Regions from separate parts of the Terribacillus sp. DMT04 genome, predicted to be linked through region 2. Evidence: riboswitches for the same ligand, from Rfam matches in the RefSeq annotation. Region 2 holds a riboswitch; the other holds the start of a gene.

Region 1 (7,359 bases), 1.4 Mb from region 2:
TACCGACCAGCCGATAAAAGATGGCGATCAAGTAGAATTAATCCATTTCGTAGGAGGAGGATGAAACATGTTACAAATTGCTGATAAGTCATTTACATCCCGTTTGCTATTAGGAACAGGCAAGTACCCATCATTTGAAGAACAGAAGGAAGCAGTAAATATATCAAATGCTGAAATACTGACATTCGCAGTGCGGAGGATGGATATATTTGAGGCATCACAGCCGAATTTTCTGGAACAGCTGGATTTGAGTCGGTATACGTTGCTGCCAAATACAGCAGGCGCAAAAACAGCAGAAGAAGCTGTCCGTATTGCCAAGCTAGCTAAAGCGTCTGGATTATGTGACATGGTGAAGGTAGAAGTGATCGGCTGTGATAAGACATTGCTTCCAGACCCAGTTGAAACGTTACGGGCAACAGAAATGCTGTTAGAAGAGGAGTTCATTGTCCTGCCTTACACGTCAGATGATGTTGTATTAGCCAAACGTCTCGTGGATTTGGGCGTGCATGCTATCATGCCGGGAGCATCACCTATTGGTTCAGGAAAAGGAATCATAAATCCTTTCAATCTGCGCGTGATCATTGAACAAAGCAATGTACCCGTCATTGTTGATGCTGGCATTGGCTCACCGAAGGATGCAGCGTACGCGATGGAGCTTGGAGCTGACGGTGTGCTGCTAAACACAGCGGTCTCTGGGGCTGCTGATCCTGTCCGGATGGCACATGCTATGAAACTAGCAATAGAAGCGGGCAGATTAGGTTTTGAAGCAGGAAGAATTCCAGAGAAAAATTACGCGGAAGCTAGCAGCCCGGGTGAAGGGTTGTTTACGTAATGCAAGATCGTTATCGTAAACAAGAGCTGTTTATCGGTAAAGAAGGCCAGATGCAGATAGAAAACAGTAAGATTGTTTTAATCGGAATGGGTGCTTTAGGCTCTGCTTCTGCAGAAATGCTTGTGCGTGCGGGTATTGGGGAGCTCGTGCTTATCGATCGGGATTATGTAGAACTACACAATCTGCAGCGTCAGCAGTTATATACGGAAGAAGATGCTGCCGCTTATCTGCCGAAAGCGCTAGCGGCAGCGGAGCGGTTGCAAGCAATCAATCAGCATGTAAAGCTGCATGCTGTGATTGAGAACATAGATCATCATAATATCGAACAACTGGTAGAGGGAGCGCATGTGATTTTAGATGCTACCGATAATTTTGAAACGCGACTGATTGTTAACGATGCAGCCACAAAATACGGTATACCATACATCTATGGAGCATGCGTTGGCAGCTATGGGGTAACATATCCCGTTGTTTCGAAGGATGCACCATGTCTGCATTGTCTTCTGGAACAGCTTCCGCAGCAAAGTGAAACATGTGATACAGCCGGAATTATCAGCCCAATTGTACAATGGGTGGCAGCCATGCAAGTGACGCAGACATTACGGATTTTATGCCGTCAGGAAGTAGCACCTGAGCTGCGCGCATTTGATATATGGACGGGAGATTATACAACAGTGAACGTGCAACGTCTTCAGGATCCGAACTGTCTAAGCTGTAGTACAGAAGCTAAGCGGCCATATCTAAATGGAGCCACGCAGACAAAGCTGGATGTACTCTGTGGCAGAGAAGCTGTTCACATACGGCCAGGATCAAAGAAATCACTGGATTTAACAGCTTTATCTGAACAATGGGTTTCTGCAGTGGAACCCGTAACCGCCAACGAATACTTGCTGGCATTTCATCACAGAGGACATCGGGTTGTACTGTTTGCAGACGGGCGAGCAATTATTCACGGCATAGATGATATTAATCGAGCGCGCTCTCTTTATGACAGTCTTGTCGGCTGATAGTGTTGGAATTTTCTGTTGACTCATTGGTAACGCAATGTTAAAATTCTCCATAACAAATATAAAATTCTTATCAAGAGCGGCGGAGGGACTGGCCCGACGATGCCCGGCAACCTGCAAGTTTATCTGACTTGTAAAGGTGCTAATTCCTGTAGATGAGAAGACACAGTACGGATCCTACGTCTCCCTGTCCTCTCAGGGAGGCTTTTTTTATGCAGAAAATCATCCGAGGAGGCAAAAATAATGACAGCAGTAAGAGTTGGATTAATAGGGTACGGCACAGTGGGCAGTGCAGTGGGCAGAACAATTCGTTCTCATCAGGAGAATCTGCAGACAGTATTCGGTAAGGAAGTACAAGTGGCAGGTGTGTTAGTCCGGGATAAACAAAAATATGAACAGGAAGTACAGGATGTCCTGCTTACAGATAATGTAGAGGAATTCTTTGCACGAACAGATTTGGATGTCGTTATTGAAGCGAGTGTAGGCATCGAGCCTGCGTACAGCTATTTGACGAAAGCTATATCTCGCGGTTGTCACATTATCACTGCCAATAAGGAAATGATTGCTTCTAAAGGAGCAGAGCTAAAGGCATTAGCGAAAGAAAAAGGTGTACGTCTCGAATATGAAGCAGCAGTAGCAGGCGGTGTACCAGTTATTGGCACGCTAAAACAACTGCTGCATATTAACCATGTTGTTAAAGTAGAGGCTATTTTAAATGGCACATCAAATTTTATCTTGAGCGAAATGGCCGATAAAAACATTTCGTTTGAAGAGGCATTACAGCTTGCGCAAGAAGCAGGTTTTGCAGAAGCTGATCCAGCTAATGATGTAGATGGCTGGGATGCATTTTATAAATTGATGGTCCTAAGTGATTTATTATTCGAAGCACAGCCAGATTGGGAAAAAGTGACACGCAAGGGCATCCGTTCCGTTTCCTCGCAGGATATTCATGCAGCTGCCGAACGAGGATGGAAAATTAAACACGTTGCGACGCTCGAAAATACGGGGGAGAAGTGACAGTATACGTGGAGCCGGTTGTATTATCAGCTGCGCACCCGCTTTACAGTGTAGATGGAGTAGATAATGCTGTTTGTATCGAGGGTGATCTTGTCGGAAAACTGAAACTGCAAGGGCCAGGTGCTGGTGCGCTGCCAACTGCAAGTGCCATCGTAGAAGATTTAGCCAATCTTGTGCACCAGCGCAAGGAACTCAGTGTAAAACGACAGTTCCAATTCACGGAGAAAAGGGAAGCTGCGCCGTACGTGCATCTGCCTTCGGGCCAAGTTGTAGTTCAAGAGAAACCCGCGGAGGAGAACTACTATCGGGTGGTTGGTAAAACCGAACGTTTAGTAGCGGAGGCCTGACAATGTGACAAGTGCTTCGGTCTAAGAAGATTAAAAAGGAACTGACTATGTTAGTTCCTTTTTGTGTAGATTTATTTCTCGTTATGCAGAATTGGCTGAGTTTAAAAGATAATAGTTGAATATTTATGAAGGGGTAGGTATTACTCTTAATTATCTGTTGGAATAAGTAGAAGGAGTGCAAAACATGAAATTCTCTCTGTATTCAGTAATGGCACCAGATATGACGCCGGAAGCTCTTATTGGTTATTTAAAAGAAACTGGCTACTCCGCTGTAGAATGGCGGTTCAAAGACACAGCAGCAGAGTTAAGACAGGAAGCACCTAGCTTTTGGAGAAATAACTTGTGTACCATATCACCAGCAATAACGGATCAAGAGATTGAGAATTTAAAAAGCACTGCGAACCATAATGGAATTAACATATTAAGTGTTCTTCCATACTTAACTACTGGAGATTTAAAAGCTACCGAACAAACATTGCAGGTTGCGCAAAAGCTTGGTGCTGCCACGATACGTATTGGTGTACCGTCTTATGATCGGTCTCAACATTATAATGACCTGTTTCGTGCTGCGACTGCTTACTTGAATGAGGTAGAACAAATGTGCAAGCAATACAAAGTAAAAGGCTTAATTGAAACACATCACGGTACGATTGCGCCTAGTGCGAGTTTAGCCCATCGGCTTGTCTGTTCATGTGATCCAGCGAACATTGGTGTTTTGTATGATCCTGGCAATATGGTGCATGAAGGATATGAGCATCATCGCATAGGATTGGAATTGTTAGGAGACTATCTTGCTCATGTGCATGTGAAAAATGCAGGCTGGCAAAAGAAACAGCAGCATACGGATGGGACTGCAGATTGGTCAGTGCAGTGGACGTTAATTGAAAAAGGGATTGTGAATTGGAAGCAAGTTCTCTTAGACCTGCAAGCTGTTGGTTATGAAGGGTTTATTGGCATGGAAGACTTTAGTACGTCTTTGCCTACAAAGGAATCTATCAAACACAATATCGAGACAGTCAAACGGTTTCTAGCAGAGAATGAAGCACAAAGAAAGCTCTGTTGAAAATGGGTTGTCGCATCTCTATGATCATCTTTCGACTTAGAGTTATAACCTACTTGGAAAATCTAGTCTCTTCATTCATAAACAGCTATGGTGATGTACGTTTATGGGGACAATGAGTAAACTAACCGAATCATATCCCGGCATTGAATCCCATTTTCATAGATAGGTATATCATAATGATGCAGGAAAAAATTAGGCTCAATGGCTGCTATACGGAAGCCACATTTCTGATAGAAAGCCAGTTGGCCAATGCTGGAGTTTCCTGTGCCAACCTCCAGTGAACGAAAGCCGTCTTTGTTGGCCTGATGAATGGCATGGCTTATAAGTTGTTTACCGATTCCTTTTCCTCGGCTTGAGGCCTGAACGACTATGTTCATAATTTCTTCTTTTTCTTCCGCAATGAAGCAGCTTCCTTCACTCAGATAACCTTTAACCTTTGTTTCGGATGGATCTGCTTCAAGCAGGAGCTCCATGGGAGGCGTTTCGGAAGGAAGAAGTTTTCTTATATTCACCGTATCTCTCCTTTTTTGAGTAGATAAAAAGGCTGCCGGTGTTTGCCGGCAGCCTTTGTTGCTGCTTATTATTTTACAATCATGATGGGGCATTTTGCACGTTTAGCTACACGACCGCTGACGCTGCCCATAACGATTTCCTGAAGTGGGTTCAACCCGCGGCTGCCGATGATAATAAGATCTGCACTGGTATCGCGTGCGTGCTCTAGAATCATTGGAGCGGGATCGCCGTGCTTCATGATTAGTTTGTAATGCACAGCAGCTTTTTCAAAAGCATCACGAAAACGCTGGAGCTTCTCTTCTCGCTGCATTTGCAGCTGAATCGGATCACTGCTGTGAAGCACATCTGCTTTTGTCTTCTCATATTCAAGGACAAGTATGCCTTCCACTTGTGTTGCCGGCTGCAGCTTTGCTAACTCGATCGCATGCTCTGTGGCAAGGAAGCTATGATCAGAACCATCGATTGCTACTACGATTTTCTTATACATGGGTGCACCGCCTTTTAATGGTTTGATACGTTCACATATGCTGAATCGTGCGCTGTCAATCTGTTCGCAAGGGCTTCACTGCGTTTGTTCGATCGCTCCAAAGTAATGGAAGTGCCCTTCTCTTTAAATTTTAGCATGATTTTGTTAATCATTGCCACTGCGGAGTCATCTTGATTGTGGAAGTATTGGTTGTTTTATACCTTCACCAATTCGACAAAGCGAACAATCGACATTTGTCAGAATTCAAGCTGCTCCTCAATGTAGCCAAACCGACTGATAGGCACCGCAGTAAGAAAGCACAATTAACAGCGATAACGAAACAGGCAGTAGCAAGACGATGTTGTGCCATTATCGTTAAGGTTAGATTATGTCGGAAGTTGGCTTGTAATCAAACGTTTGTTTAAACAAAAAATGAAGGAATGTATGCAGCCCTGCAGGTATTTCTTCCTGTTAGAAAAGTTTGACTTATTTGTTTATATAGGCAGGTTATGTGGAATCTGAAATGTAAGCGCATTAAATATGGAATGAAGGAGAGAAGTACCATGGCACATTTTACTGATAAAGTAGTCGTTATAACTGGAGGAGCAGGAGCTATAGGGAAAGTTACAGCTGAGGAGTTTTTAGCTAAAGGTGCGAAAGTGGTTATTGTCGATTTAGCTGCAGACCAGCTGGATGAGGTGAAAGAAGATTTACAATCCAGAGGTGAGATTCATACCATTCAAGCTGATGTTACAAATGAAACTGATGTAGAAAAATATGTCCGTGAAACAGTGGATCGTTATGGAAAAATTGATGTTTTCTTTAATAATGCAGGCATTGAGGGCAAGGTGGCGCCAATCACAGAACAAAAAGCAGAGGATTTGGACAAGGTGTTAGCGGTTAATGTACGTGGTATTTTCTTAGGGTTAAAGCATGTGCTTGCTGTTATGAAAGAACAAAAGTATGGCACGGTTATTAATACATCCTCTGTAGCAGGTCTGCATGGCAGTTCTGGTGTAACACCGTACATTGCATCCAAGCACGCTGTAGTAGGTTTGACCAAGGCAACTGCAGTTGAATTTGCACCTTATAACGTCAGGGTAAATAGTGTACATCCTTCTCCTGCGAATACAAGAATGATGCGTTCTCTAGAAGGCGGTATGGGAACAGATGAGGGCACGCTTTCTAAGACAATTCCGCTAGGCAGATACGCTGAGTCTTCAGATGTTGCCAATATGGTCTTATTCCTGGCAGATGATAAGAGTGATTTCCTCACAGGGGGACAATATCTAGTTGATGGCGGTATGGGAGCATTATAAAGAACCTAAAAAGACAGTGCACATTCCATGTGTGTACTGTCTTTTTAAGATAAAATTACATTCTTGCGGATCGAAGCCAAACGCCTAAACTTAAGAAAATAATTCCTGTCAGAAGCAGAATACCCAATATGACTGGCAGTTGAGCGGTCGAATTAAATAAGGTGATATGCACGCCGAACGTGTCTTTAAAGCTGTCTAATGCGGCAGCGGGTGCGCCGGCAAAAGTGTCTGTCATAGACGGCGTCATTAAGACATCGCGAAGTGCAGCAACGCCATATGCTGGCGGGAAGAATTTCGTAATCTCCTGGACAAAACTGGGCAGCTGTCCGATAGGGATGTAGATTCCCAGCAAAAATCCGGATAGCGTTCCAACGATGGTTCCCAAGGAAGAAAAAGACTTTCTTGATTTAATTGGTGCAAGCAGAACAAACAGAAATGCAGCGGAACTAAAGGTAATTAGCATAATCAGACCACTAGCTGTCAACAAGCCATCCCAAGCTACAGTAGGTTTATCGGTCAGCCAAAAATATCCTTGTGCCAGGAACAGGGAACTTACTGAAAAGAGTACAGCAATAAACCAAGCGGATAACAAATAGCCGACCACAAGCTGCGTTCGTGTAATAGGGGTAATAAGCAGGGCATGCAGCTGATTGCTGGCAGCGTCTTCGATCATCGTTCCTAGTACGGATAAGGTAACTGTTAGGGAAATGACGACAATGATTCCAGCCAAAAGCCAGCTTTGTATCAGAGCCTTCATACCGCTGGCACCTGTTGCTGCTTCCTGTGCCGTCTCTG
Region 2 (7,359 bases):
AAAAGAAGTCTAACTATCTGGAAACATATGGTCCGGTGCTTGTTGATCGGTTTCCTTCCCATTTGGCGCAGCAGGCTGATTACAGTTTCATGATGAAAGATAAAGTATTGCCAAGTGCACTGCACCACATAAATAACTTAGAGAAATCCATGTAAAAGGACTGCCCTGAAGCGTTCGGCTTCGGTGGCAGTCCTTTTCTGTTATTTATATAACGGACCTGCTTGGCGAATGGCCTCATCAATAAAATCGAATTTCTCAAAATTACGATGAAACTTCGTTGCTAGTTCCTGTGCTTTTTCTTTGTAAGCAGTTTTATTCTCCCATGCATTTTCAGGCATTAAGAGGGCAGTCGGTACGTCTGGGCAAGAAACTGGAACATGCAAGCCGAAAATCTCGTCCTCGGCTGTACGGATATCTTTCAGCTCTCCTGACAGTGCCGCTTGCACCATTCTTCTCGTATACGTAAGTTTCATTCTCGCGCCTGTGTGATAGTCGCCGCCAGTCCAACCTGTATTCACGAGATACACCTCTGCATGGTGTGTGCTGATCTTATCGCCTAGCATCTCTGCATAAACAGCGGGTGCAAGCGGAAGGAATGGAGCGCCAAAACAAGTAGAGAACGTTGCTTCTGGTTCAGTAACACCTCGCTCTGTGCCGGCAAGCTTACTCGTATACCCACTTAAGAAATGATACATTGCTTGTTCGGTCGTCAGTTTGCTGATAGGGGGAAGTACTCCGGTAGCATCAGCAGTCAGAAAAACGATTGTCTTCGGTTGACCAGCCTTGCTTTTTGGAAGGCTTCCTTCTATATAATCAATCGGATAAGCGGCACGGGTGTTTTCAGTTACCGACCCATCATCATAGTCACATACGCCATTCTCATTTACCGTGACGTTTTCAAGGATAGTGCCGAATTTGATTGCTCCGTGGATTTCCGGTTCTTTCTCAGCAGATAAGTTAATGCACTTAGCATAGCATCCGCCTTCTATGTTGAAGACGCCGTCCGGAGACCACCCATGTTCATCATCTCCAATCAAAGGGCGATTGGAATCTGCAGAAAGTGTTGTCTTGCCTGTGCCTGATAAACCGAAGAATAAAGCTGTATCTCCGTCTGCTCCGACATTGGCAGAGCAATGCATGGGCATGACTTCCTGCTGCGGCAGTAAGAAATTCATAACAGAGAAGATGGATTTCTTCATTTCACCGGCATATTCTGTTCCGCCGATAACGATAACACGCTGTTTGAATGATACAACGACAAATGCTTCCGAGTTTGTGCCATCAACAGCTGGATCTGCTTTCACACCAGGTGCCGAAATAACAGTGAAAGCAGGTTTATGTGCTGCCAGCTCTTCATCAGATGGCCGGATGAACAGCTGATGAGCAAATAAATTGTGCCACGCGTACTCATTGATTACTTGAATTGGTAAATGATAACGTTCATCCGCTCCAGCAAAACCCTGGAAGGAGAAAACTTCTTCTTGAGCCTGTAAGTAATTCACAGCCTTATCTAATAAATGCTCAAATATTTCTTCGCTGATGGGCTGGTTCACTTTACCCCAGTCTACTTTATTTTCGGAGAGTTCGTCTTGTACGATAAATTTATCCTTAGGTGAGCGTCCAGTATACTTTCCGGTAGCTGCTCGCAAGGCGCCTGTTTCTGTCAGACGCGCTTCATGACGGGATAGTGCCGCCTCTGTCAGCTGTGCCACAGATAAGTTTCTTTTTACATTTGGCTGATTGCGTAATTCCTCTAAAGCTGCTGCTGCATGCATCATTCGCATTTAAGATCCCGCCCTTTGTTTTGTTTAATTTATAATAGTATAACACATTAAGATATTAATACATACTATTTTAAATTGCAATGAAAATGTCAAATTGGAACGTATAGCAATCCCTATATACACAGTCGGTATTTGTAGGATTTTATTGACTTATGGGCGTTGTTTCGATAACATAAGTGCGAGCGGAAACACTCTTATTCAGAGTAGGCGGAGGGACAGGCCCTAAGAAACCCGGCAACCGTCACAACACGTGAAATGGTGCTCAACCTGAGCAAGGGATACCTTGAACGATAAGAGAGGGAATAAGCCAGCCTTCTGTTATGCATAGAAGGTTTTTTTCATGTCACGGCTTAATACTAAAAAAAGAGCAATACTAATTGTAGTGCTCTTTCAAACCTTCACCCATTATCAAGTTTCTTAATAACATACTTGGAAAGAGTAGAACTTCCGTATTAATTGTAGTTGAAGGGGGATTTGGCAGAATGACTGCTAATCGTCGATTATTTACCTCAGAATCCGTTACTGAAGGCCACCCGGATAAAATCTGTGACCAAATCTCGGATGCTATATTAGATGAAATCCTGTCCAAGGATCCAAATGCCCGTGTTGCTTGTGAGACAACAGTGACCACAGGGCTAGTGCTTGTCGCAGGTGAAATCACGACAAGTGCTTATGTTGATATTCAAAGTATCGTGCGCAACACGATCAAAGAAATTGGTTATACCCGTGCAAAATACGGCTTTGATGCTGATACGTGTGCTGTTTTAACAGCAATCGATGAGCAATCCCCTGATATTGCAGGCGGAGTCAATCAAGCATTGGAAGCTCGCGAAGGGCATATGTCAGACGAAGAGATTGATGCAATTGGTGCTGGCGACCAAGGATTAATGTTTGGTTATGCCAGCAATGAAACGCCTGAATTTATGCCGCTTCCTATTTCGCTTGCTCACCGCCTTTCCAAGCAATTGGCTAAGGTGCGGAAAGATGAGGTTGTGGACTACTTGCGTCCAGATGGTAAAACACAAGTAACAGTAGAATACGATGAAAATAATCAGCCGGTGCGGATTGATACCATCGTCATTTCCACACAGCACCACCCAGAAGCAGAACAGGCGCAGATTCATGCTGACTTAAAAGAGCTTGTCATCAAGCCTGTTGTTCCTGCTGAATTGCTGGATGAAGATACAAAATACATTATTAACCCGACAGGACGTTTCGTTATTGGGGGTCCTCAAGGTGATGCTGGTTTGACTGGCCGTAAGATTATCGTCGACACGTACGGTGGCTATGCACGTCACGGAGGCGGTGCTTTCAGCGGAAAAGATGCTACAAAAGTGGATCGTTCCGGAGCTTATGCAGCGCGTTATGTGGCGAAAAATATCGTCGCAGCTGGTCTTGCAGATAAATGTGAAGTACAGCTTGCGTATGCAATTGGTGTTGCTGAACCGGTTTCTATCAGTATTGATACATTCGGAACAGGCAAACAAACGCAAGAAGCTTTGGTGAATGCAGTACGCGATCTATTTGATTTACGTCCAGCTGGTATCATCAAGATGCTGAACCTGCGTCAGCCAATCTACAAAGATACAGCTGCGTACGGTCATTTTGGACGCACAGACAAAAACTTCCCTTGGGAGCAGACAGACAGAGCAGCACAGCTGAAAAGCTATACATTCGCATAATCTGTTAAAAGCAAGAGCGCAATTTTCGCTCTTGCTCTTTTTGTGCCGGCACCCATATTCTTGATACAAGATTCGAATTGTTTTGTGCTATAATTAAAGGCTAGAAGGAATGAAAGAGAGGCTAAATGTAAATGTGTGGTTTGATTGGCGTCATTAGAAAAAACGTAAAACAACTAACGCAAGCTGAAAAGGATAAATTCCAACAACAAAACAACATCATCACCCACCGCGGACCGGATGATGAAGGATATTACCATGATGAGCATGTCTCATTCGGTTTCCGCCGTTTGAGTATTATTGATATTGAAGCTGGTGTACAGCCATTGAGTTATGATGACGAGAGAATTTGGATGGTCTTCAATGGTGAGATTTACAACTATGTTGAGCTGCGCGAAGATTTGCTGAAAAAAGGTTCAACCTTTAAAACAGAATCCGATACAGAGGTCATTGCTGCGATGTACCATACATACGGAGCAGAGGCTTTTAAAGAGCTTCGCGGTATGTTCAGCATTTTGCTATGGGACAAAGAGAAGAAAACATTCTACGGAGCGCGTGATCCATTCGGAATTAAACCGCTCTTCTACAAAGAAACCGACGATGACATCTTCTTTGCATCTGAGAAGAAGAGTATTACGCTTCTTGAAGAAACCGAGACAGTTGATACGGAAGCATTGCAGCAGTATTTGAGCTATCAGTACGTACCGGAACCGCTTACGATGACAGAAGGGATTAAGCGAGTGGAGCCAGGTCATTACTTTGTGAAGCGTGAAGGGGAGCCGATGGAATTGCATCGCTACTGGCATGCGACATTCTCACCGAAAATCATGGACAAGCAAGCTTGGATTACACGCATTCAAGATGTGCTGCATGATTCTGTCAGCAAGCATATGCGCAGTGATGTGCCGGTAGGATCGTTCCTTTCCGGGGGATTGATTCTTCGATTATTGTAGCAATTGCCAAGCAATTTAACCCGAACTTGAAAACTTTCTCGGTAGGATTTGAACGCGAAGGCTTCTCTGAAGTGGATGTAGCGAAAGAAACCGCTGAGAAAATTGGTGTGGAGAACTACTCGCATATTATTACGCCAGAAGAGTATTTGGAAAAACTTCCGAAAATCATGTGGCATATGGATGACCCACTAGCGGACCCATCCGCAATTGCGTTGTATTTCGTAGCGAGAGAAGCGAGTAAACATGTGACAGTTGCACTGTCTGGTGAAGGTTCTGATGAGCTATTCGGCGGGTATAATATTTACCGCGAACCAGAATCTCTGCGTATGTTTGACAGCATTCCAGGTCCTGCTAAAGCCCTGCTTAATCGTGTGGCAAAAGTTCTTCCAGAAGGCGTACGCGGAAAGAGTTTCTTAGAGCGCGGTACAACACCACTGAAAGATCGCTATATCGGTAATGCGAAGATGTTTGAAAAACATGACTTGCAAAAACTGTTGAAAACGTACGATGATTCCATTAGTTATCAGCAGCTAACGGCGCCATTGTATGAGAATGTTAAAAACGAATCACTCGTTGATCAGATGCAATACATCGACATTCATACATGGCTGCGCGGAGACATCTTGTTGAAAGCAGATAAAATGACGATGGCGCATTCTCTTGAGCTGCGCGTGCCTTTCCTTGATAAAGAAGTATTCCGTGTTGCACGTGAGATACCAGAAGATTTGAAGATTGCAAACAACACGACGAAAAGCTTGCTGCGTGAAGCGGTAGAAGGCATTGTGCCGGATCACGTACTAAACCGTAAGAAACTTGGTTTCCCGGTACCAATGCGCCACTGGTTGAAGAACGAACTAAACAGCTGGGCGAAAACATTGATTCACGAAAGTCAGACAGATCATTTGCTGCATAAAGATTATATTTTGAATTTACTAGAGGCGCACTGCCAAGGAAAAGGGGATTACAGCCGTAAGATCTGGACTGTACTTGCCTTCATGCTATGGCATCAAATCTATGTGGAGCGCAAATATGACTTCGCAGAGTTCCAAAAAGTTGATAAAGTAGGAAGTAAATTACAGACTACTTAAGTAGAAAAGCCGTTCCTGCTGCAGGAACGGCTTTTCTTACGTTGTCTCTTTATATTGCTTGCTTTTAGTTATATATTCTATTCGGATGCGTTCCATATCCCGGTAATCAGCATCCGTCAAATCCCGTACAACTTTTGCTGGTCTGCCAAAGGCAAGTTTGCCCGCAGGTATCGTCTTTCCGGGAGGCACGAGAGAACCTGCGCCAAGGTATGCGCCATCTTCAATAATAGCGCCATCTAGTACGAGAGAACCCATACCAACAAGAGAATTTTTACCAATTGTGCAAGAATGCAGTGTAACTTGGTGACCAATCGTAGCTCCTTCCTTTATAATAAGAGGAAGGTTAGGACTTTGGTGAAGCATGCAAAAATCTTGTACATTGGCACCTTCTCCAATTACTACGGGAGAAACATCTCCACGAATGACTGTCTTAAACCAAATACTCGCATCCTTTTTAATTGTGACATCGCCTGTGATAACAGCATCCGGAGCTACATAAGCTTCCTTATGAACATGTGGACGTTTCTTGTCGTATTCGTAAATCATTTGAATACTCCTTTCGTTTATGTTCTTATAGACTTACTAGTTTTTTTAGAAAGAAAGAGATAATACCGGAATTCGAGGAGCGAAATCATACTATGGCCCAACAAATACCGAAATCATCAGTTTTACTTATGCATCAAGTATATCGGAAAATTTTCCCGGAAGTACATAAAGAATTAGAAGTGTGGACAAAACGAGCAGAGGCAATTCCTAATCCGGAACTTCGTAAACAGGCTTTGGAAAGTATTCGAACGAAGCGATTTCACTGTCAAGGCGGAGCTGTATACAGCCTGCTCGCTGGCGATGCCTGGAAACAATCGATTAAATTTATTATTGCTTATCAAACTATCAGTGACTACCTAGATAATCTTTGTGACCGCAGTACTTCACTTGATCCCGATGATTTTCGTCTGCTGCACCAATCCATGCTGGATGCACTGCAGCCTGGTGAGTCTTTAAAAGATTATTATGCGCTCCGTGAAGAACGGGAAGATGGCGGCTACTTGCATGCGCTCGTGTCTACATGTCAAACGATTTTAAGCAAGCAGCCGAATCTGAAGATAATTCAGCCGTATTTGCTAAAGTTATCTGGTTTGTATGGTGACTTGCAAGTGCACAAGCATGTTGCGAAAGAAGAGCGGATGGAACGACTTACAAATTGGTTTGCTGACCACCAAGCGGAGTATCAGGATTTAAGCTGGTATGAATTTTCCGCCTGCAGCGGTTCCACGTTAGGTATATTCTGTTTTGTATCTTATGGTATGGGTATGGAACTTCATCATCAGCTGGCAGATGATATTTACCGCAGTTATTTCCCTTATATGCAAGGATTGCATATTCTGCTGGATTACTATATTGACCAAATGGAAGACGAAGAAGAAGGCGATTTGAATTTCTGTCATTATTACAGAGATTCAGAGGAGATGCGCGAAAGACTTCTCTATTTTATCGACCGGACCAACGAAAGCGTTCAGCAGCTTCCGCACGCTTCCTTCCATGAGATGGTGCATCACGGCCTTGTGGGCCTGTACTTAGCAGACCGGAAAGTGAACTTGTTAGCAGATGGCAAACAAACGATTAAGTCTTTGCTGCGTGCAAGTGGGAATAAGTCGAAATTTTTCCATCTGAATGTAAAAGCTTATAACAAAATGAAAGAAGCGCGTACCCCGATTAGCTAGGGGTGTCGCGCTTCTTTCATTTTTTCTTTTTCTTCTCAATTGCAATGATGAACGGGGGATTATTTTTTTGGTTAAGGAAGCGGTACTGCAAGACAGCGTACTGCTTTTGATCATACTCTTTAACGTGTGCAAGC

Evidence for each region. Region 2 has a riboswitch for S-adenosylmethionine ahead of metK (methionine adenosyltransferase). Riboswitches for the same ligand answer to the same signal wherever they lie in the genome.
Region 1: linked by a shared signal. The riboswitch ahead of KS242_RS01675 (homoserine dehydrogenase) and the one ahead of metK (methionine adenosyltransferase) in region 2 are both predicted to bind S-adenosylmethionine.

What each region holds. Positions count from the first base shown of each region.
Region 1 is NZ_CP077639.1:299,286-306,644, forward strand. It holds gene thiS (sulfur carrier protein ThiS) at 1-64, shown strand, start outside; gene KS242_RS01665 (thiazole synthase) at 68-832, shown strand; gene KS242_RS01670 (ThiF family adenylyltransferase) at 832-1,839, shown strand; SAM riboswitch class I at 1,907-2,001, shown strand; gene KS242_RS01675 (homoserine dehydrogenase) at 2,083-2,856, shown strand; gene KS242_RS17975 (hypothetical protein) at 2,853-3,203, shown strand; gene KS242_RS01680 (sugar phosphate isomerase/epimerase family protein) at 3,388-4,266, shown strand; gene KS242_RS01685 (GNAT family N-acetyltransferase) at 4,368-4,778, opposite strand; gene KS242_RS01690 (universal stress protein) at 4,847-5,266, opposite strand; gene KS242_RS01695 (SDR family NAD(P)-dependent oxidoreductase) at 5,809-6,564, shown strand; gene KS242_RS01700 (ABC transporter permease) at 6,620-7,359, opposite strand, start outside.
Region 2 is NZ_CP077639.1:2,291,726-2,299,084, reverse strand. It holds gene ytkD (RNA deprotection pyrophosphohydrolase) at 1-155, shown strand, start outside; gene pckA (phosphoenolpyruvate carboxykinase (ATP)) at 201-1,784, opposite strand; SAM riboswitch class I at 1,976-2,081, shown strand; gene metK (methionine adenosyltransferase) at 2,267-3,466, shown strand; partial or broken gene asnB (asparagine synthase (glutamine-hydrolyzing)) at 3,598-5,504, shown strand; gene KS242_RS12120 (gamma carbonic anhydrase) at 5,541-6,050, opposite strand; gene KS242_RS12115 (tetraprenyl-beta-curcumene synthase family protein) at 6,143-7,225, shown strand; gene KS242_RS12110 (tRNA 5-(aminomethyl)-2-thiouridylate-methyltransferase MnmM) at 7,242-7,359, opposite strand, start outside.